Regions from separate parts of the Bacillus sp. ISL-35 genome, predicted to be linked through region 3. Evidence: riboswitches for the same ligand, from Rfam matches in the RefSeq annotation. Region 3 holds a riboswitch; each other region holds the start of a gene.
The links. Region 3 has a riboswitch for lysine ahead of J7E38_RS23260 (aspartate kinase). Riboswitches for the same ligand answer to the same signal wherever they lie in the genome.

Region 1 (7,496 bases), on a different contig from region 3:
TTAAAGGAGTAAAATCATGAAGGGAGGATTACGGTGAAATTCCTTAAAGCAGTTATCGTTCTTTTTTTCCTTTACCCTGTCCTTTCTGTGGATCTCGCGTCTGCAGCTGAGCAGGAACAGGATATTTATAAAAAGAGAATGGATCTATACACCCAAGTTGAAGCGGTTACCCAGATTCCCTGGTATTATATTGCTGCGGTGGATCAATATGAACGGAATGTCCGCCAGGCAAGAAAGGACTTGCCCAAAGCTGAAGGAACTGCCGGAATTTATTTTAAGCCGGAAGAGTGGGCTGGACTTCTGAATCCAAATCTGGAGGATGACAATCCGGTCTCGATACAATTTTTCAATGGAATCGGGTTTGATGGAAACGGTGACGGCAAAGCAAGCCTGAAGGATGATGAAGACGTATTGCAGGCATTCGCCCAATATCTCCTGAATTACGGTACAGACCATGAGAATATTAAAATTGGCCTCTGGAATTACTATAAACGCGATAAGACGGTCGGAATCATCATCGGAAAAGCCATGATCTACAAGCATTTTGGGCGTTTGGACCTTGATACGCATGTCTTTCCTCTCCCGCTGCGGAGCAATCACAGCTATAACAACACATGGGGAGATGCTCGTGGATGGGGCGGCAGAAGAATCCATGAAGGAACGGATATTTTCGCCGGCTATGGAGTGCCAGTCCGAGCGACAGGGTATGGCATCATTGAAATGAAAGGCTGGAACAAATATGGCGGATGGCGGGTAGGCATCCGTGATATAAATAATACCTACCATTATTTTGCCCATCTTAGCGGATTTGCCAAGGACCTTAAAGTAGGGCAGATCGTCGAGCCTGGAACTGTCATAGGCGGTGTGGGCAGCTCCGGGTACGGGCCGCCGGGAACAAGCGGAAAATTCCCGCCGCATCTTCATTACGGCATGTACAAGGACAATGGCTATACCGAATGGTCCTTCGATCCATACCCTCATTTGAAGTTATGGTCCAGGCAGGAACGAGCGAGACTCAGGAATAAGTAAGAAAGGTGCCCCACTTTTGGGGCTTTTTTTGAAAGCAGCGTGATTATTCCTACATTCAAACTTTTGCCACTCTCCTTGGTTTCAGACTGCCACATGAGTGTTCTGTGACCAAATTCTTTGCAAAATAGAACTCTCGCTGTACCTCAGTATAAAGACAAAAGGATCCGGAATGTACATTCCGGATCCTTCTTGTATAAGGCCATCACTTAGGATCGCCTGTGTATATTAAGATGAACGTGATTTTTTTGCTGCATGCAGCACGCTGACAACCAGGCCGCCCCAAATGATTCCAATTCCAAGTACCATCATTACGATTGAACTAGCATCCATTATTTAGAGACCCCCTCGTCTTGTGGAACTTCATGTAGAGTATTATCCCATTTCTTTACATACTTGAAAACAAATCCTACTAACAGTGCAGCGAATGCCACAAGCCAACCATAATAGAAGTTGAACGATTCCGGATAACCGCCATAGCTCGTTTTTAAATCAGTTAGGATGTTCATAACCATCATGATACCCAGAACAACAGGTGTGACGTATTTTAAACAAATATTCCACCAGCTGCCCAGCTGGATATCTGAAACAGCATCCGCATGGCTTCTTAAGTTGTTCAATTCCTTGGCAACCCAAGCTACTATGATGATTTCAACAAATCCGGCTGCAACTACACCATAGTTATTGATGAAAGCATCTACTGTGTCTAGGAAGTTAAGTCCGCCTTGAGTAGCAAAAAGGATTGAAATCAGAGCTGAAAGACCGCCTCCAATGACAACTGCTTTATTACGGGAAACATTGAACTTATCTTGAATCCCAGCTACATATGTTTCGACGATAGAAATTAGAGATGTTAATCCAGCTAGCGTCAAACTTACGAAGAATAAGACACCAAATGCCGCGCTGAATGCAGGCAGTTCATTTATAATCTGCGGGAAGACTGCAAACGCCAAAATGACTCCTTTGCTGACCACTTCGTCAATTGGCACTCCCTGCTGGCTTGCCATGAAGCCTAATGCTGCGAAGACTCCGATCCCAGCTAACACTTCGAATGATGAGTTAGCGAAGCCGGTAATAAATGCATTATTTGTGATATCAGATTTTTTTGGCAGATAACTTGAATAAGTAATCATGATTGCAAATGCAATGGATAAACTGAAGAAAATCTGCCCATATGCTGCTACCCAAACTTTTCCATTCAAGATTTGTCCCCAGTCAGGCTTGAAGAATGCATTGACTCCATCAATGGCTCCATCCAGGGTTAAAGCACGTACAACAATAATTAAGAATAAAATGACAAGTGTTGGAATAAATACTTTATTTGCTGCTTCAATACCCTTTTTAACACCTTTGAAAAGAATGCCAAGTGTGATTACCCATACAATAATCAATGGAACAAATACTCCAGGAACAAGGCTTCCAACATCTCCTGCATCTACTACTTTCAAGTAATCTCCAACAAGGAAAGTCAGTGGATCATCGCCCCACTGCTTGCTTAGAGAAAAATAGGCGTAAGACATAGCCCAGGCAATGATGACCGCATAATAGGTTGAGATGACAAATGAAATAGCCAATTGCCACCATCCAAGCCACTCTGAACCTTTCTTTAATTTCGCAAAGCTCAATGGTGAAGAACCACGATACTTATGGCCAATGGTGAATTCCATGATTAATAGCGGAATCCCTGCGGTTAGTAATGCGAATAGATATGGAAGGAAGAAGGCCCCTCCTCCGTTCTCATAAGCTACACCCGGGAAGCGCCAAATATTTCCCAACCCGACTGCCGAACCTACCGCGGCAAGAATGAAACCTGCCCTCGTGCCCCACTGTGGACGATTTTCCATTTTTAATCCCCCTTGCCTTCTAACCACCTGGAAAATATCGATGAATTAGAAAGTTTTATATTTTCAGATTATTTAGTCTAGAAATAGTATAGCTAGTTTTTTAGGGCTTGTCAAAATATTATTTGCGACATAATAAATTTTTTTCGATAAAATTTTCCCAACTATACTAAAACTCCTATTAATTAGGATTCTATTCCCACTATTTTAAAAATATGAAAAAAGCTGTCTGATTCCAGACAGCTTTTTCATTATTCTGCTAGATTTTCTTTCAGTACTTCTTCCTGGTTTGTTTTGCTTCCGAAGATGAACGCAAAAGCAACCAGCAGGATGGCTACTACTGCAAGTGCTGCGAGCGTGCTGCCTGTAAAACCGAGGACCAGGAAGCCGACAGCTGAAATCGCTGCTGAAATCAGCGCGTATGGCAGCTGAGTCATGACATGGTCCATATGGTGTGAACCAGCACCTGTTGATGAAAGAATCGTTGTATCAGAAATTGGCGAGCAGTGGTCTCCAAAAACCGCACCAGCAAGGACAGCTGCCAAAGCTGGCAAAAGAATTGTAATATCAGCTGCCGCTGCAATATCTCCTGCAATCGGAAGCAAGATTCCAAATGATCCCCATGATGTTCCTGTTGAGAAAGCCATGATACCGGCTACGAGGAACAGCAGGAATGGCAGGAAGGCAATATTGATGTTTGAGCTTTCAACGATACCTGCCAGATATTTACCTGTTTCAAGCCGGCCAATCAGGTCAACGATGACCCAGGCGAAGACGAGAATATAGATAGCCGGAAGCATTGATTTAATGCCCTCAGCAATACCTTTTCCAAAGACATTGGCATTGACTCCTTTTAATACAGCTGCCTGTCTGACAAAAAGAATCAAAGCTACAGCAAGACCCAACAATCCGCCAGTTACAAGAGACTTGGTGACATCTGTATTTTCAAAAATACCGAAAATGGTTACTTTTCCTTCAACAGCACTTGCGCCTGTCCATAGCATCATGCCTACTGTTCCAACGACAAGGGCAACAATCGGCCATACAAGGTCTCCAACAGTACCTTTCGTACTCGTTGGCAGATCATCCTTCAGTTCGCCTGGTACCGGCTTGTCCTGAGGAACAACAATTCCTTCCGTAATCGCAAGTTCCTCATGCTTTTTCATTGGACCAATTTCCACATTCCTAAGAGCAACAATGAAAACCATTGCCAATGCTGCAAGAGCATAGAAGTTCATTGGCACGATTTGCATGAACCCTGAGAACGCACTATATTCATTCACGCCGTGAGCAGCAAGGATTGTACCAATCAATGCAATGATGTAAGCACCCCAGCTGGAAATCGGAGAAATGACACACATTGGTGCTGAAGTTGAATCGATAATATAGGCCAGTTTTGCACGTGAAACCTTCTGGCGATCCGTGATTGGACGAGTGATCTGCCCTACAGCCAGTGCATTGAAATAATCATCAATAAAAATAATAATGCCAAGGAAAGCACCGACTAATTGAGCTCCAGCTCTTGTTTTGACACGCTTCATTGCCCATTCGCCGAACGCTCGGCTTCCTCCTGAAATAGAAATGAAGGCTGTAATTGTACCCAAAAGCAGCAAGAATAAAATGATGTATAAGCTATACGTGTTCAGTTCGCCATCCGCAATGACTATCGCCTTGGCAGCATCCCACACAATAGCGAATGTTTCAATGATATTAAAGTCAGCAAGCAAAAATGCTGCTGCGACGATGCCTGTCCCCAAAGACAATAGCACCCGCCTTGTGATCACTACCATCAAAATTGCCAATAATGGCGGCAGCAATGAAAAAATTGTGTTCTCCATTCTTTCTCCTCCTTGTTTTTGACAGGGGGGAAACATTTACATGAAAAGAGTTGTAGCCACTTTCTTAAAAAATAAAAAAGGACAACGATAGAGAACATTCTATCGCTGCCCTTAATAAGCAACTAGTGTCTCCATCACGATCTGTAGCTCCCCATTATGGATATACCTCCATAATGACAGTGATACTCTTGTTCAAAGTATCCCCAGCAATAAAAAATGTGACTCATCTTATCATTGCTTCGGCAAAATTCCCTTTCAACTGTGATCAACGTTGTCATCCTCACACAGCTTACTCTTTAATCCTGCGCCTCTACCCCATCGGAATGATGTGGTTTATTATTCAATTGATTTTATAATATAACAATATCGTTAACTTGACAACTATAATTATTCACCAGGCAATTGAATCGCTGGCGAAGTATTCCCGCCCCCATTGTAAAACTGCGGAACTTTTCCAGGATAGTAGAAGCTGCCAATCGGAATATTTTCCTGCACAGTCGCAATTTCCGTCGCAAAAGGAATAATGATTTGCACATTCACTTTTACCCTGACCGATACATTGATAAGGGTATTATTAATTCCATGCTCTTCAGTATCCCAGACGACATCTGCCGTCACATCGCCGATTGCATTGAACTTCACCGGAACCCTTGGCCCCATATTACCGAGCAGCGCATTGTTGGTCGCCTGACCCAAAGGAACATAATAAATGATTCCTTCTTCCCTGTCTTTTTCATCGGTCACGAGCTCGACATCTGATAACATCTCGAGAGAGGTAAGATTCCCTCTTTCCGCTTCTTTCAGGTTCATTTGTACAATATTAGTCGTTTCCGCTTTTACCCGATTGATGATTTCTGTGTTGAATTTCACCACAGTGGTTGTACCCCCATCCACCGGTACAAATTCAATCACTTTATCAATATCCATCCCGCTGGCTATTTTTTTGTTGATCGCCTTGTTGATAACCAGAGTCGCAATTTTTCTTGTCTGGGATTCAGCATATTTCATCAAAGTCGGTTCAAGTCCTTTATCGATGATCCAAAGTCCTGCTGCAGTGGAAAAGGAAAAAAACACGAATGTCAGCAGGAATACATACCTGAAAGGCAAGGGCCCTTTCCGAGGCAGCCGCCGGCCGAATTTTGCCAAAACAAATCCCCCCTCTAAAGCTATATGTATGCTTCAAAGGGGGGAACTAGCCTAATTACTTTGTCTTATACTATATTGATTTTCACTTTAATAATTCGCTGCGTACTCGTATTGTATGATCGTATCACAGCTGACAATCATCAGTGACAGATTTGATTTTAGATCCAGGTGGTATGGTTCCACTCTTTGCCCGTTATCCTCAAGAATTCGGACTACAGGACGCTCGCTCAAGCCGGGATTCTGTTGTACTACGACGCCTTTCCGGCCATCACTCAGGATCACTGTCAGGCCGACCGGATAGATCGCCACAGCCCGCCGGAAAGCGTCGACCACCTTCGGGTCAAACAAGCTGCCTGCACCCGAATAAAGAATTTCCAGGCCTTCATGAGGCAGCATTGCCGGCCGGTAGACCCGATTGGAGGTGACAGCGTCAAACACATCAGCTACACCGAGGATTTTACCGAATAAATGGATTTCATCCTCTTTCAGTCCACGAGGGTAACCTGCTCCATTCAAACGTTCATGATGCTGATATGCACAATGGGCAACAATCAGCGGGATAGTGGGAATATTCCTGAGCATCTGGAAGCCGTCCTCTGCATGCGCCTTGATGATCTGGAACTCTTCTGCAGTCAGCTTGCCTGGCTTGGATAAAATTTCTTCAGGGACCTTCATTTTTCCCACATCATGCAAAATCGCACCCAGACCGAGCTGTTCAAGTTCCTTCGGGGAGAGCTTCATTTCTATCCCGATCGCAAGGGAGTAAAGCGTTACGTTCAAGCTATGCGAAAAAATATAATGGTCATGCAGGAATACATCCGAAAGCAGGTTCAAAAGCTCTTTGCTGCTTTTTAATTCATCAAGTAAAGCAACAATCAGCTTCTTGAATTTCCTCGCCGATTTTTCCAGTACGAACGTTTGCGAGATCTTGGAATCCAGCTGAACTTGTTTGAAAGTTTCACCGATCGTCATGATCGCATTGACCCGCATTTCATCTGGTATCGAGTTCTTCACGATGATATCGTCGGTATCTGGATCTTTGATATAGATATAATCAATCCCAAACTCTTCAAGGCGGTTCAGCATCTTCCGCTCGAGCCTTACACCTACATTCAGCAGGATCTGGCCCTTGTCATTATAAATGGCTTTCCCGAGTAAAGCCCCTTCCTCTACCGATGTGGTGGCTACGAGTCTCATGTTCATTCCCACTTTATCTGTTAGTTGGCGGCTATATTTGCCTTATCATGAATTGAAGAAAAATTTACATAAAACGACAATATTTTCTTATATTCTATCACAATTGCAAATCATTGGGTCATTCGTTTTCATTTTTGAGTTGGGAAAAAACGAGCCCATTTTTGCATTCAATCATTATATCGGATTGAAAATTCACTTCTTTTACTGCTTCTGCAAATATTCACATGAAGTACACAAAAAAAGACAGCTCTTCAGGCTGTCTTTTTTTATGGCTTTATTCGAATTAATTCATAAGCAGCAAAGCTTCCTTGCCAATCATCCCTTTTGTGGCGCCAAGGTTCTCCGCCTCGAATGTGACGGACTCAAGCGGGGCTTCGAGCAATTCTTCAATCGTTTTCACGCCAACGGCTCTTCCTGCAATGACCTTCCTGCTCTTGAGCTTTTCATT
Region 2 (7,496 bases), on a different contig from region 3:
CAAGCTGCCTGTATTCCTTTGCTGTCTCTTCAACTGGAGTATGTTTGTGAGTGCTGCCAATCATCTCGGAAGCGACTTCAAAGGAATCGATTTTTCCAGTGGCATAAAGCCCGAGGATGCAGGCGCCAAGGCATGAGCTTTCATAGCTTTCAGGCACGACCACCTCAAGGTCGAATATGTCGGACATCATCTGGCGCCAAACATCTGACCTTGCAAAACCGCCGGTAGCCTGGATTCTTGTAACCGGGCTTTCCATCGCTTCAGTGAGCGCTAAAAACACGGTATATAGGTTGAAAATAACCCCTTCTAATGCTGCACGGATCATGTGCTCTTTTTTATGAGACATCGTCAGTCCGAAGAACGATCCGCGGACATCAGGATTCCATAATGGAGCCCGTTCGCCGGCGAGGTATGGGTGGAACAGCAATCCTTCTGATCCAGGCCTTACACGCTCCGCGATTTTCGTTAACACATTGTAAGGGTCGATTCCGAGGCGTTTTGCCGTCTCGACTTCGGATGCTGCTAATTCATCCCTGATCCAGCGAAGGACCATCCCGCCATTATTGACAGGGCCGCCGATGACCCAGTGGTTTTCGGTGAGTGCGTAACAGAAAATCCGGCCTTTTTCATCGGTTTGCGGCTGGTCGATGATCGTGCGGATTGCACCGCTCGTCCCAATCGTGACCGCGATTTCACCTTTGCCAATCGCATTCACGCCGAGGTTGGAAAGGACACCATCACTCGCGCCGATGACGAAAGGAGTTTGCGGATCAATTCCGAGTTGCTTCGCAATTTCAGGATTGATACCCGTGAAAACTTTTGTGGTAGGTACAAGCTCGGATAATTGGTTTTTGCTGATTCCCGCAAGTTGAAGGGCCTCTTCATCCCAGTCAAGCTTTTTAAGATTCATCATTCCCATCGCCGATGCAAGCGAGTGATCCACCACATATTGGTCAAAGAACTTTTTAAAAATGAATTCCTTGATGCCGATGTATTTTTTCGCTTTAACGGCAATTTCGGGACGGTCGTTCACGATCCAGGTAATCTTGCTTAATGGCGACATCGGATGGATCGGTGTTCCTGTGCGCTTGTAAATTTCATGCCCATTCAGCTCTGCTTTGATTTTGTGCGCCCATGCTTCACTGCGGTTATCCGCCCAGGTGATGCACGGTGTCAGCGGCTCATCATTATCATCAATCGCGATGACACTATGCATTGCGCTGCTGAAGGAAATGAACGCCAGCTTTTTTTGCTGATGGTGCTTCATGATTTTTGTGATGGCAGTCAGGACCGCCATATAAATTTCTTCAGGATCTTGCTCAGCTGTTGAAATATCCGGCGTATAAAGAGGGTAGCCAATGTTCTCCTGCTGGATGACTTCACCTTTTTCACTGAATAAAACAGCCTTGGTGCTAGTGGTGCCGATATCGACTCCCAGCATGTACTCAGTCATTTTTTTCAACTCCCTTGGAAAGCGTTTGCTGCGATATCCAAAGGTCTTCAACTTTACCTTGAACATCATCAAAATTTTGGTGTAAGGATTTAATCATCAGTTCGCGATTCTTCGTTTTGATGGCTTCAATATAAAGCTCATGATTCTCGATAATCCGGTCGAAGTCTTCATACTTTTCTGCGATCCTTGCACGCATCGATAAAAGAATGAACGCTTCCATTACCGGTTTCGTGTTATCCCAGATCATTCTGATATAGGAATGGTTGATGGCCCTTATGATCGTTTCATGGAAGAGCACATCCTGGAGGCTGAACTCGTCTGCATCCTTGTACTTGATGGCAATTTTCATCATTTCGAGAATTTTGCTTAACTCGGTGACCAGGTTTGATGTATCTATTTTCATAAGACGTTCAAAAACAAATGATTCAATCAATAAGCGGACGTCGTAAATCTCTTCAACATCCTTTTCAGTCAAGCCAATGACCACAGCGCCCATTCTTTCCAGGCGAATCAAGTTTTCCGCTGCGAGGATTTTCAGCGCTTCACGAATGGGTGAGCGGCTGACCCCAAAGTCCGCAGCCAATTTGTTTTCCGAAAGGGTGGCACCGCTTTCAATCATTCCCGAAATAATCTGCATCCGCAGCTCACTCGCAACACGATCACCGGTCGACGCCTTCGAAAGCCATTTTTGAGGATAAAGAAATTCATTGTTTTCGGTCATTTCCTCACCTTCCTGGTTAATCAAGTATACTTGTATACAAGTATTATAAAACGAATTTAAAATATTGCAAGCGTTTTCTATTATGATTATTTTGCCAGATTGGGTTGGTTTCATTCTTTATAGGAGATTTGGTTTAACGCATTTACTGTAGTTTTTAAAAATAACGATCACATAAATAAAGTGAAGGTGGCTATAAAAAAGGAGCAGCACAAATCATCGTCGCATAAAAGTACTTAATGAGCGGATAAAACAGGAGTGAAGAAGATTATCGTTACATTAAAGGGAATAATGAGCGGATAAAACAGGGGGTGACGAAAATTATCGTTACATTAAAGAGAATAATGTGCGGATAAAACAGGAGTGAAGAAGATTATCGTTACAATAAAGAGAACAATGAGCGGATAAAACGAGAGTGACGAAGATTATCGGCACATTAAAAGGAATAATGAGCGGATAAAACAGGGGTGACGAAAATTATCGTCACAATAAAAGGAATAATGTGCGGATAAAACAGGGGTGACGAAGATTATCGTTACATTAAAGGGAATAATGTGCGGATAAAACGTGAGTGACGAAAATTATCGTCACAATAAAAGGAATAATGAGCGGATAAAACGGGAGTGACGAAGATTATCGTCACAATAAAGAGAATAATGTGCGGATAAAATAGTAGTAACGAAGATTATCGTCACATTAAAAAGAGCCCGAAAGAGTTGTAGCAATCTTTCGAGCTCTAAATGATCATTCATAATGAGTAGAAATCCACTCACCTTTAACTGAGAGGTATTTCTGCAAGACCCTTCTTATGGCTCTCTTAGGCAGGGTACCATCCCCCCATTCAAAAATGGCTGTTGTGGTTATTTTTTGGTCGGGAAAGAGGATCTTATAACTTTTGACAGTTTGCAACACCAAAGCATCAACATTAATCCTGGACCCGCAATTACTGCAAATAATCCTTTGACGATCAAAACTCTCCAAAAACCCCCCACACTCCTCACAAATAACCCCTTTCCTCAACCTATCAAATTCATAACCCGGCACTCTGGTAAACGGAGATTTCTTGATATGCAATGACATTAGTGCCTCCGCCAGTTTGGTATGTTTGTTTGTTAGTTTTGATGAGGTTCTGTTCATCCTATCCATAAAGCGGTTCAATTGGGTTGGCAAAACAATGGGTGACTTCAGTGGTGCTTGCAGAAGGGTGAATTCCGGGTTGATGAACACGAGGTGTGGTTCGAGAGGGATGTAGAATCCGAGATTCTTCAGCAGTTGTTTCAGCAGGGATTCGGCGCGGCTTAGCTGGTGGAGGGGATTTTTGGTTTCGGCACCAGCGGCGGTTTTAAATTTGTCTCCATCCAAATAATAATCGCCTTCTAAATTCTTCACCTCAAAAAGGTGAATCCGGTCCTGGGTGATCACGAGGGAATCGATTTGAAAGAGGGTGCCATTCACTTCCAGTAAAAGGTCGTTGATAATTAAACTCTCCACTCGGTAGTTCGTGAACCAGTGGTCAAATTGCACTTCTCCTTCATAGCCTTTCTCCATTGTAAAAAGGTTCGTCAAAACTTTCTCTTCCAGCTCCATTCGGGGCTTTAATGCCAGTAAAATTTCCAACTCTTCTGGTTTGGTCCGTTCTTTTAGTATCATAGTCCACTTCCTTTCTCCCTTCATTTTAAAAGAATCCAAAGTAAAAATCAGTGAACATTCTGGGGCATTTATGGTACTATTAAGCTAATTTTATATGATCTTATCAGATCGGTGAGGTAGAGGAGCAGACAACATTAGTAGGCCATCGGAGTATGACATCAATGATGGTGGCTGGAAGGGTTGTTTGCCGAAGCGTGGCCAGGGTCAGACTGGTTACTGCTGGGATGCTTTCTGAACAAGGAGCAGACTGTCATGCTTGAATTGGCGCATGGAGAACTACTGATCGAAATGGGAGATAACGTGTATTGTAAAAGCAATGACCGATTATTTCTGTCGTTGCTTTTTATAGACAAGAACTTTTCCTCCATTCCTTCTATTAAACTCCACTCCCGGGCATGTGCCTCTCCTGGCTTTTCATTTTACGAAAAAGGAGAGAATCATCTTGAGAACCATCTACAAAAATGGAACCATCTATACATTCAATTCACTAAACCCAATTGTACAAGCTGTGGTCATTGAAAATGGCCGCTTCATTGATATGGGATCATCCGCGGATATGGTGCTCCAATGGGGCAGCCAGGCACAGATCATCGACCTTGAAGGGAAAACAGCCACTCCTGGTCTGATCGATAGCCATCTTCACTTATCGATCATGGCGGATAGTTTTATCAATCTCGATTTTGTCGGAATCACTTCAAGGCATGAAATGCTGGCAAAAATAAAGCAGAAGGCTGATCAGCTTGAGCCAGGTGAATGGATTGTCGGCTCAAGCTGGGATGAGAACCTTTTTACCGACGGAAGGATTCCGACCATCAAGGAGCTGGATTATGCCGCGCCGGCCAACCCGTTATTTTTAACAAGAACTTGCCTGCATGCGACGCTGGTCAACAGCAAGGCGCTGGAAGTGAGCGGCTATCATCCGGGCATGAGTGTTCCGGAGGGCGGCACGATTGTACTGGACGAACTTACGAAGCAGCCGACTGGATTGTTCCTGGAGTCAGCGGCCAATCTTGTTAGGCAGTATATTCCCGAGCGCTCCTATGACGACTGGAAAAAAGCGATGCGCCAGACGATGCAATTTGCGATCAGTAAGGGGCTGACAAGTGTTCATACGAATGATCCGCTATATCTCGGCGGGCTTGAAAAAACGTGGAATCTTTTCAATGAGCTGTTAAATGGGGAGCAGCTTGGCCTCCGAAGCAATCTGCTGATCAATCATGAGTTTTTACCAAACTTAAAAGAAGCGGGAATGTACACAGGTTACGGCAATGATACGCTGCAAATAGGCGCGGTGAAGATTTTTGCAGATGGAGCGTTTGGCCGTAGAACTGCGCTCCTGTCGGAACCATATAGCGATGCGCCGGGACATTACGGCGATGCGATGTATGACCAGGAACAGCTATATGAAATCGTAAAAGGGGCGCGTGATCTGGACATGCCGATTGCCGTCCATACAATTGGAGACCAGGCCTTGGAGAATATCCTGGATGTGCTCGATCGGTTCCCGGCTGCGGCCTATCGTGACCGTTTGATTCACGCTCAGGTTTTAAGGGAGGAGCTGATTCCACGCCTCAAGTCACATAGCAGGATTGCTGATATTCAGCCGCGTTTCCTTGCGAGTGACTTCCCATGGGTCCAGGAACGACTTGGCGAAAAGCGGATCAAGCTTTCCTACGCGTGGAAAACGTTGATGGAGGCTGGCGTGATTTGTGCTGGCGGCTCGGATGCGCCAGTAGAACCGGTCGATCCGATTCTCGGAATCCATGCGGCAGTGACACGCAAAAAGCCGGGTGAAACGCATGAGGGGTATGTGCCGGAACAGAAGCTGTCCATGGTGGATGCCTTCCGCCTGTTCACCGAACTCGGAGCCTATCCGACGAATGAAGAGACAGTCAAAGGCACGATTGCCCGCGGAAAATTTGCGGATATGACTGTGTATTCAGCAAACCCATTTGAAATGGCCGACCCAGACGAATTATTATCCATGAACATCGACATGACCATCATCGGCGGGGAAATCAAGTATCGCAGTCTCTCATAAACATAAGAACGGTACTTCTGCTTCCATTTGGCAGCAGGAGTGCCGTTCTTTTTAGTTTTATGGCTAAAGTCCTAAAATTTTCAGAAATTAAACCGAAGTAATTAATATGAAGAGAAACGATTATGTACTATATTGCTGGACGGGAGAGCGGAAAATGAAATTCACGAAGAGATTTTCAAGGAAATCACAAATGAAGTTCGGTGTTCGGGCCAAATTATTGGCAGGCTTTTTTTCGGTTTTAGCTTTGTTGGCGGTCGTGGCAATCATCACGAATTTTGAATTTAACAAGATGAATAGTCAGTATTCTTCGTCGATTGACGACCGGATGGAGAAGCTGAATTTGATTGTCGAAATGAAGGATGCCGTCATGCGGGAGCAGCTTGCGCTTCAAAAATACATGGCAAATAGTGATGGTGAAAGCCTGATCGAATTTGAAGGAGCGGTAGAGGACTTTGCTAAGAGCTCAAAGAAGTACTTGAGCACGACAAATTCCGCTGAGGGGAAGAAGATTGGAGAGAACTTTATCGCGGCTGAGGCGCAATATTATGATGTTGCTTCAGAAGCCTTTACATTAATTCGGGATGAACAAACGGTAAAGGTGCGGCTTTTGATGCAGCAAAAAGGGAATCAGCTGATTTTTGCCTTGAATTCCGCTGCCGAAGATGCGATTAAGTATCAGCAAGATGAATTGGATGCGACGAGTGAAAAGCTTTCCGGAAATGTTCAGAGGGTGGCCTTGCTCATCATTGGGCTAAGTGTAGCGGCATTTGTCATTGGAACTGTGATTGCTACTTATATTAGCAGAATGATCTCAAAGCCTGTCCAACTTGTATCCCAGGCAGCAAAGCAATTAGCTGGCGGTAATCTGGCTATCGAAAAAATCATTGTGAAGAATAGAGATGAAATCGGGCAATTGGCAACTGATTTCAATGAGATGGCAACAAATTTAAGGAATATCATTTTTCAGGTGAGCAGCACATCGGAGCAGGTTGCGGCATCAGCTGAAGAGATGATGGCTAGTGCGGACCAGACGAATTCTGCCACGAACCAGGTAGCGACAGCCATCCAGGAAGTCGCCGGAGGTGCAGAACTTCAAAGCAAGAATACGGAGGAAAGCGCGAAGGCAGTAGGGGAGATGGCGAGTGCCATCCAGCGTGTAGCAGTTACGACTTCCACTGTTGCAGAGTCTGCGGTTGATACAACGAAACAGGCAATGCTTGGCCATGATTCCCTGGAAAAAGTCATTGAAAAGATGAAAACGATCAACCATACAACAAGCGAGACCAATTCGGTCATCAAGGATCTGGACCGCAAATCGGCTGAAATCGGCAAAATCATTGAGGTCATCACCGGCATCGCCGATCAGACGAATTTACTGGCGCTCAACGCGGCCATTGAAGCAGCAAGAGCAGGCGAGCATGGTAAAGGGTTCGCCGTGGTGGCAGATGAAGTCAGGAAGCTGGCCGAGCTTTCAAGACAGTCTGCCAGCCAGATTTCCAGCTTGATTGAAGTCATTCAAAAAGAAACCCACCAGGTCGTCGAGATGATGAATAAAGGAACAGCTGAAATTTCCGAGGGAACAATATTGGTTGAGGATACAGGCAGGACATTTGATGAGATCTTAAAATCGATCG
Region 3 (7,496 bases):
ACGGGTCAGCGTCAATATATCTGATAAAAAAGCTTTCCTGGAGTACACCCAGGAAAGCAATAAAATAAATCTCTTAGTTCGTCTTAACCGCTCCTGAATAAAGCTCGAATGCTTCATGCAATGATTCGACGGCATGGACCATTTGTTTTTCGTTTACGACTGTGGAAACTTTGATTTCTGATGTGCTTACCATCTTTACCTGGATGCCGTTTCCTTCGAGGACTTCGAACATCTTCGCGGCTACACCTGGATTTGAGACCATGCCTGATCCGACGATCGATACCTTGGAAAGGCCTGTTTCTGATTCGACGGCCTGGTAGTTCAATGTTTCTTTATTGCGTTCCAATACGTCAAGTGCCTCTGAAAGGTCGTTGCTCTTGATGGAGAACGAAATATTGGCTAATCCTGCTTCTGTGCGGCTCTGGACGATAATATCCACGTTGATATGATTTTGCGCCAGTGTTGTGAAGATCGTGGAAAGCCCTTTTAATGAAGTGCTTACTCCCAAGACTGAAACTCTTGTGATCTGGTCTTCAAATGCTACTCCGCGTACAATTAGATTTTGTTCCATTTCATTCTCCTCCTCGATGATCGTGCCTCTTTCTTTTTCCATGCTGGATCTTACTTCAATCGGCAACCCGTAATTCTTGGCGAATTCGACCGCACGCGGGTGGAGCACACCTGCTCCCAGGTTCGCCAGCTCAAGCATCTCGTCATAAGAAACGCTCAGTAACTTCCTTGCGCTTTTCACAAATCTTGGATCGGTCGTAAACACGCCTGTTACATCTGTATAAATATCGCATTTGTCAGCCTTCAATGCGGCTGCAAGCGCGACAGCTGTCGTATCTGATCCGCCTCGTCCAAGTGTCGTGATTTCACCGTCATCCGTTACTCCCTGGAATCCAGCGACAATAACGATCTTTCCTGACTCTAGTTCTTTGGAAATCCTGTCTGTGTCAATATCGATAATCCGGGCGTTTCCATGGATGGCTTCAGTCTTGATTCCAGCCTGCCAGCCTGTAAATGAAACGGCCTCTATGCCACTTTGTGCAAGAGCCATCGAGTAAAGCGCGATGGTGATTTGCTCTCCCGTCGTCAAAAGCATATCCATTTCCCTTTTGGATGGCGCCTTGGAAATATCGTTCGCCATGTCGACAAGATGGTCAGTCGTCTTGCCCATTGCTGATACGACTACGACGACATTATTGCCGTTCTTCAATTCTTCTGCTGTCCTTGAGGCAGCATTCCTGATTTTCTCAACACTGCCAACCGATGTTCCGCCGAATTTCTGTACAATCAATCCCATAAGTTTCCCCTGCCTCTTTTTCAGTATTTTGCCTCTGTAAGAGCTTCATGGCTTATCCGCATATGTATTTTCCCCGTGCCTTTTAAAAAAAGAGCCGTAAAAACAGAAAAAGCAATGGAAGTGGCTCCCATTGCTTAATAAACGTCTATATACGCTGCAACATGAGATAGCACTCCAAGATGGCAATCTTGACAATCCAGCGTTTATTCAACGAAGGACCAGCGAGAAAATGGATAGGCATCTCCCCACTTCGGCAAGCATCCCCTTTCAAAGCCTTCCTCGAATCCTATAATTCTCCGGACTTTTACTCTTGAAGCTTGCACCTCTATCTTCACTTTAATACTCTAAAGTGATAGCAATATGAAATTTTTATCATTATAGCATACAAAAAAATAGATTGCTACCTTAATCCTGTAATTTCTGATATAGTTCCTGCGCAACATTCGCCGGCAGCCCGGCTGCACTCAATTCCTCAATAGAGGCTTCACGCATTTTTTTAACTGATCCGAAATGCTTCAGCAATGCTTTCTTGCGCTTCTCACCAATGCCTGCAATATCATCGAGGATCGATTGGAAAGCGCTTTTGCCTCTCAGCTGGCGGTGGAAGGTGATGGCAAAGCGGTGCACCTCATCCTGAATCCTTTGCAGCAGGTAAAATTCCTGGCTGTTCCGCGGCAATTCGATCACCTGCAACGGATTGCCATAAAGCAGCTGAGAAGTCCTGTGCTTATCATCCTTGGCCAGACCGGCTATCGGAATATCAAGACCTAATTCATTCTCCAGGACATCCCTGGCGGACTCGATATGCCCTTTCCCGCCATCGATGATGATCAAATCCGGCAGCGGCAAACCCTCTCTCAAAACACGGGTATACCGGCGGCGAACGACTTCCCTCATTGACTCGTAGTCATCCGGCCCTTTCACTGATTTGATTTTATATTTCCGGTACTCCCTTTTCTCGGGTTTTCCATCAATGAATACGATCATCGCCGAAACCGGGTCAGTCCCCTGGATATTAGAGTTATCAAATGATTCGATCCGATGCGGTGTATAAATCCCCATTTGTTTCCCAAGGTTCTCCACTGCGTTGATGGTCCTTTCCTCATCGCGCTCGATCAAGGAGAACTTTTCTTGAAGGGCGATACGGGCATTTTTTGAAGCCAGGTGGACAAGCTCTTTTTTCTTGCCGCGCTGGGGCTTGAGGACTTTTACGCCAAGCAGCCCCTCAGCCAATTCGAGATCGACGCTTTCGGGCACCAGTATCTCCTTTGGCTTGAAATGCTCATTTTTCGAATAAAATTGGCCAAGATATGTGAGAATATCTTCTTCAGGTTCATTATGGATTGGGAACATTGAAACTTCCCTTTCAATCAATTTCCCCTGGCGGATAAAAAATACCTGAACACACATCCAGCCTTTATCGACGGCATAGCCAAACACATCACGGTCGGTAAAGTCTGTCGTGGTCATCTTCTGCTTTTCCATTGTTGCTTCGATATGTGCAATCTTGTCGCGGAACTCCTTTGCCCTCTCAAAATCAAGTTCTTCGGCAGCGGCAGCCATTTTTTCCGTCAAATCAACCTTGATTTCCTTGTAACCGCCATTCAGGAATTTCGTGATTTCATCGGTAATCTGCTTGTACTCTTCCTTGCTGACGTCCTTGACACAGGGTGCCAGACATTGGCCCATATGGTAATAGAGACAGACGCGGTCTGGCAGTGTCGAGCACTTCCTGAGCGGATAAATCCTGTCGAGCAGCTTCTTCGTTTCATTCGCTGCCTGGACGTTCGGATATGGTCCAAAATATTTGCCACTGTCTTTTTTGACCTTTCGGGTAATGATCAGCTTTGGATGCCGCTCTGCAGTCAGCTTGATAAAGGGATAGCTCTTGTCATCCTTGAGCATGATATTATATTTCGGGTCATGTTTTTTGATCAGATTGATTTCAAGAAGCAGGGCTTCCATATCGGAGGAGGTGACAATATACTCAAAATCCTCGATTTCATTCACAAGCCTGAGCGTCTTGCCGTCATGCGATCCGGTAAAATAAGAGCGCACCCTGTTTTTTAAAACCTTGGCTTTTCCCACATAAATGATGGTTCCCTGCCTGTCCTTCATTAAATAACATCCTGGCTGCGCAGGGAGAAGCGCAAGCTTATTTCTGATTTGCTCATTCATGTCATTCACCTCCTGTTACGGTGTCCATTTATATAAAACAATCTCATGATAGACCGGGTCGAAAATTTCATTAGATGTAAATGTTTTTACTTTTTCAAGCTTCCCGCGAGGATAGATTCCCTGGGAGCGGAAGCCGTCTATTACACTATTTGTTAAATAAATCGTTTTTCCTTCATATAATCCCTGGTCATGAAAAAAAATCTCATAGGTGTAGATTCTTTTATGGGGATAGTGCATTCCCAGGAACTGCAGCACCCTTGTTTCCTCCCATGTATACAGGACAAAATCATCAGGCTGCCCTTCGAGATAATGCGCGAGCTGGTAGACAGCAGGTGATGACTCAGCCTGTTCCTGCACATAGCTTGATGAAACAATTGCCTGGGCAATGATTACGGCAAGAGCTAGATAGCGTGTTAAGCCCTCTGCTCTTTTTTTAAAAAAGACAAGCAAGCAAAAAAATACAATCAGCAGCGCCACGGGCAATATATGTCTCGGCTTGTCGATATTCTGGGCAAAAAGCGCCCAGCCTCCATAAGCCAGCATCAGCAATAGACTTAATTGGACACTGCTTTCCTTGAAAATCCCGCTTTTGCGAGACGGCAATAAAATAATGCTGCCAATAACTATATATAATACCATCAAAACAGTTGTTCGTGAAAATATTCCCCACCACAAAATGTTGGTAAACAAGAATGCCTTCAGTCTTGCAAAAAAGGAAAGTTCATTCGATGCCGAGGTGCCTCCCCATTCCTGAAAATGCCCGCCGGTGAATCCGAATGCAAGCTCGAGGAAGTTGGCGATGCTTCCCTCGGTTAGAATCAGTCCGCCGACCCAAATCAGCTGGAACAGGCCGGCGATGACCGCAAGTTTGATCATACCCGGAAAAGTAAGCTCCTGTTTTGTCCATTTTTTATAAAAAAGATAAATGAGGCCAATTCCCATCGGGATATAACTCAATCTGATCCCCAGCAGCACACTGAATAGAAACAGGGGAAGGAGCATCCATTTCCCTGAAGGTTTTGACTCTGCTGCTGTTATGCTCCAGAAGAACCACCAGAATGCGGCAAGTGCAGCACCTTCAGACATCGGCTGATTGACGATAATCAGAGGGTAGCTAGCCGTGTAAATGGCGGCAGCGACAAGAACGGCACTTTGCTTTGAAACGATTTTTGAGGCCAGCAGGTATACAGGCAGGATCGAGCTCGCATATACGAGTACATTGAATGCCACCAACGCCTGTCCTGGATTTTGCACGAAATTTTCCGTGAGCAATCCTCCTAAAATGAAGTAAGGATAGCCGGGAAAATGTGGTTGCATCGCCCTTAAATCGAAGCGGTCAAGCGCAAGGGCAAAATCGACCTGATCCCAGGAAGAGACGAAGGGATTCAGATTGCCAAGCTGAGTCATGAAAACATAAAGGATGGCAAGCAAACTGAACCCAGAAATGATGGTTTTGTTTAGTTTCGTGAAATTCATGGTCCAAACACCAACTTTGTTTTTACGTATGAAAAAAGTACAAGGAATTTCCCTGTACTTTTTCTGGAGAGAGGAGATTTATACCTCAAGCTTTTATTTTACCTGTGGATTCAATACATTGACCTGCTTTGCTTCGGCCGTTTTTTCAGCAGACTGCTGCTTCTTGGTGCTTTTTGATGATGTCAGCAGGAAGATTGCCGCAAAATAGCCAATATACGCGATGACTTCCTCAATGGATGGCATCGATGAATATCCGAACAACGCCTTCAGGAAGATTCCGACATCACCAGAGATAAGCGGTGCTACACCGTTGTCGCGTAGATAGTGGGCATAATCAATCGGGTGTTCAGGCAGCAGCCATGTAATATCGTAAACGTGGTACATGACGCTTCCAATCAGGTTAATGTCCTGCATCATCGAGATTGCCTGTACAAGCAAACCGGCTGAAATCAGGATGATGAATGCTCCAGTGATCTGGAAGAATGTCTTCAGGTTTACCTTCATTGTTCCCTTGAAGAACATGTAGGATACGACTACAGCAATCAGTGTTCCGGTAATCGCTCCCCATCCCTGCATTGCAGCACCGATGTTTCCGCCAGTGATCGCTGCAAAGAAGAAAACCGTCTCGATTCCTTCACGCAAGACAACGAGGAATGAGTGGATGACCATGCCGACAATATTGCCTGTCGAGATGAATTTATTCATTTTCCCTTCCATATTGCCTTTAAGGTTCTTGCTGTGGCTCGCCATCCAAAATACCATCTGGGTCAGAAGGACCGTTGATACAATCATAATTCCAATCTTCAGGTAAATCTCGCTGCCCATTGCGGCGAATCCGGTGAACACGACCTGGAACAGGATCGCTACCCCGATACTTGCCAGGACAGCTAGGCCTGCACCCAGCCACACATATTTCGTATACTTGGAATGATCCATCCTCTTTAGATAGGTTGTGATGATCCCGATAATTAACAACGCTTCCAATACTTCACGAAAAGTAATCAATAACGCTTGAACTTCCATTGCTGATTCTCCCCTCTCCAAGGTGTCATCAAAATTTATGATCTTCTTCTCTTAATGCCAATGGCCACTACTGCCGCAATCACTCCAATGATGATGATGATTGGAATCCAGTTGCGGAAATTCGATAAATCCGTCCAATCCTTTTTGCCTGTACCTTCTTGTTCAGTTGCACTTTCAGCAAAGTGACCTACTTCCAGGCTGGCAAGATTGAACTCCTTTTGTAATGAATCGAGGATTGCTTCTTTTTTTTCTTTAAAAGTCTCGATGTCAGATGGTTTTTTCCCGACTCCAAACAATCCGGGATTCCCCAATGCTTCCAGTGCAGCATCAAAATCAGCTTTGATCTGTTGATCCACTTCTGCATTTTGTGCTTCCACCTTAGGCGATAATGCCTGATATGTAGCAAATCCTTTTGCAAGGAGCTTTTTGGAATTGTCAAATTCCTCAAAATTCTTTTCGATGCTTTCAAGCCTTCTCGCTACATTTAATACGAGGAGTTTTTCCATATTCTCAATGGCTGCTTCTTTATCTTCATCATTCAGACTTTTCATGATGACTTCCCCTGGCTCAGTTCCCATATGCATGTCGATTTCTTCCTTGACTGTTCCGAACAGGGATTTAGCCGCTGAGAAATTCGGAGGGTTCTCATCCAGTTTCAATTGCATTTCCTTGTAAACTTCTGCAACTTTTTCTTCATTGGGATCCCCATATGAATACGCGCTGGCAGACAGCGGAATGCTAATGAGAATCAATATCAATGAAAAACAAAAAAATATAGCTCTTTTCATTTGTTGTTTCCCTCCTACAATGATAATGATAATGATTATCATTATGAATGTCAATCATATTTGATAACCGTCACCTTTTTGTCACTATTTTCACTGCTTTTACGTTGATATATCTCTTCTCCAGCGAGCTTTGATACCGGCCTGGACATTTCTCGATAGACGGCAGGAACCACATTCGTCATATATTTTTTAAACGAAATAAAGGATGTTCCTGTTGTCCTCACCCGGTATTGGATCGGCACCTCAAGCACCCTGAAGCCTTTTCGGACAAGGTTCAGCGTCAATACTTGCGCATAATTGTAATCATGGATGATTTCCGCATGTTTAAGGACCTGCCTCGAAAACGCCCTCATTCCTGATTGTCCGTCAAAAAGCCATTTTCTCAATAATAAGGTTTGCAAAAATGTGAAAAAATAATTCCCCATCCTGCGGTGAAATTTCATTCCTTTTATTGTGCCCATAAATCTTGAGCCCATCGTATAATCTGCTTCACCAGTCAAGATTGGTTTGACGATATCAGGAATTTGCCATGCCGGATATTCTCCATCTGCATCGATCATCACACCGACATCTGCACCCATCTTATAACACTCTTGTATTCCCTTTCGGACCGCGGCACCCAGGCCGCGGTTTTTTTCAAAGGTGATGATATGGTCTGCCCCTGCTTTTTTCGCTTCAGCAACCGTTCCATCGGTTGACCCGTCGTCGATGACCAGCACTTCCAC

Region 1: another riboswitch for lysine. It lies ahead of J7E38_RS08480 (Na+/H+ antiporter NhaC family protein); the one in region 3 lies ahead of J7E38_RS23260 (aspartate kinase).
Region 2: another riboswitch for lysine. It lies ahead of J7E38_RS16650 (amidohydrolase); the one in region 3 lies ahead of J7E38_RS23260 (aspartate kinase).

What each region holds. Positions count from the first base shown of each region.
Region 1 is NZ_JAGGQK010000004.1:511,134-518,629, reverse strand. It holds gene J7E38_RS08495 (M23 family metallopeptidase) at 88-1,029, shown strand; gene J7E38_RS08490 (methionine/alanine import family NSS transporter small subunit) at 1,255-1,359, opposite strand; gene J7E38_RS08485 (sodium-dependent transporter) at 1,359-2,870, opposite strand; gene J7E38_RS08480 (Na+/H+ antiporter NhaC family protein) at 3,119-4,705, opposite strand; lysine riboswitch at 4,842-5,026, opposite strand; gene yunB (sporulation protein YunB) at 5,093-5,851, opposite strand; gene J7E38_RS08470 (HD-GYP domain-containing protein) at 5,939-7,048, opposite strand; gene J7E38_RS08465 (YunC family protein) at 7,332-7,496, opposite strand, start outside.
Region 2 is NZ_JAGGQK010000012.1:29,285-36,780, reverse strand. It holds gene gntK (gluconokinase) at 1-1,453, opposite strand, end outside; gene J7E38_RS16660 (GntR family transcriptional regulator) at 1,446-2,174, opposite strand; gene J7E38_RS16655 (nuclease-related domain-containing protein) at 2,916-3,821, opposite strand; lysine riboswitch at 3,931-4,108, shown strand; gene J7E38_RS16650 (amidohydrolase) at 4,261-5,862, shown strand; partial or broken gene J7E38_RS24510 (MCP four helix bundle domain-containing protein) at 5,969-6,802, shown strand; gene J7E38_RS24505 (methyl-accepting chemotaxis protein) at 6,797-7,496, shown strand, end outside.
Region 3 is NZ_JAGGQK010000028.1:41,871-49,366, forward strand. It holds gene J7E38_RS23260 (aspartate kinase) at 74-1,306, opposite strand; lysine riboswitch at 1,466-1,642, opposite strand; gene uvrC (excinuclease ABC subunit UvrC) at 1,712-3,484, opposite strand; gene J7E38_RS23270 (glycosyltransferase family 39 protein) at 3,500-4,960, opposite strand; gene J7E38_RS23275 (FTR1 family iron permease) at 5,054-5,983, opposite strand; gene J7E38_RS23280 (hypothetical protein) at 6,019-6,771, opposite strand; gene J7E38_RS23285 (glycosyltransferase family 2 protein) at 6,822-7,496, opposite strand, start outside.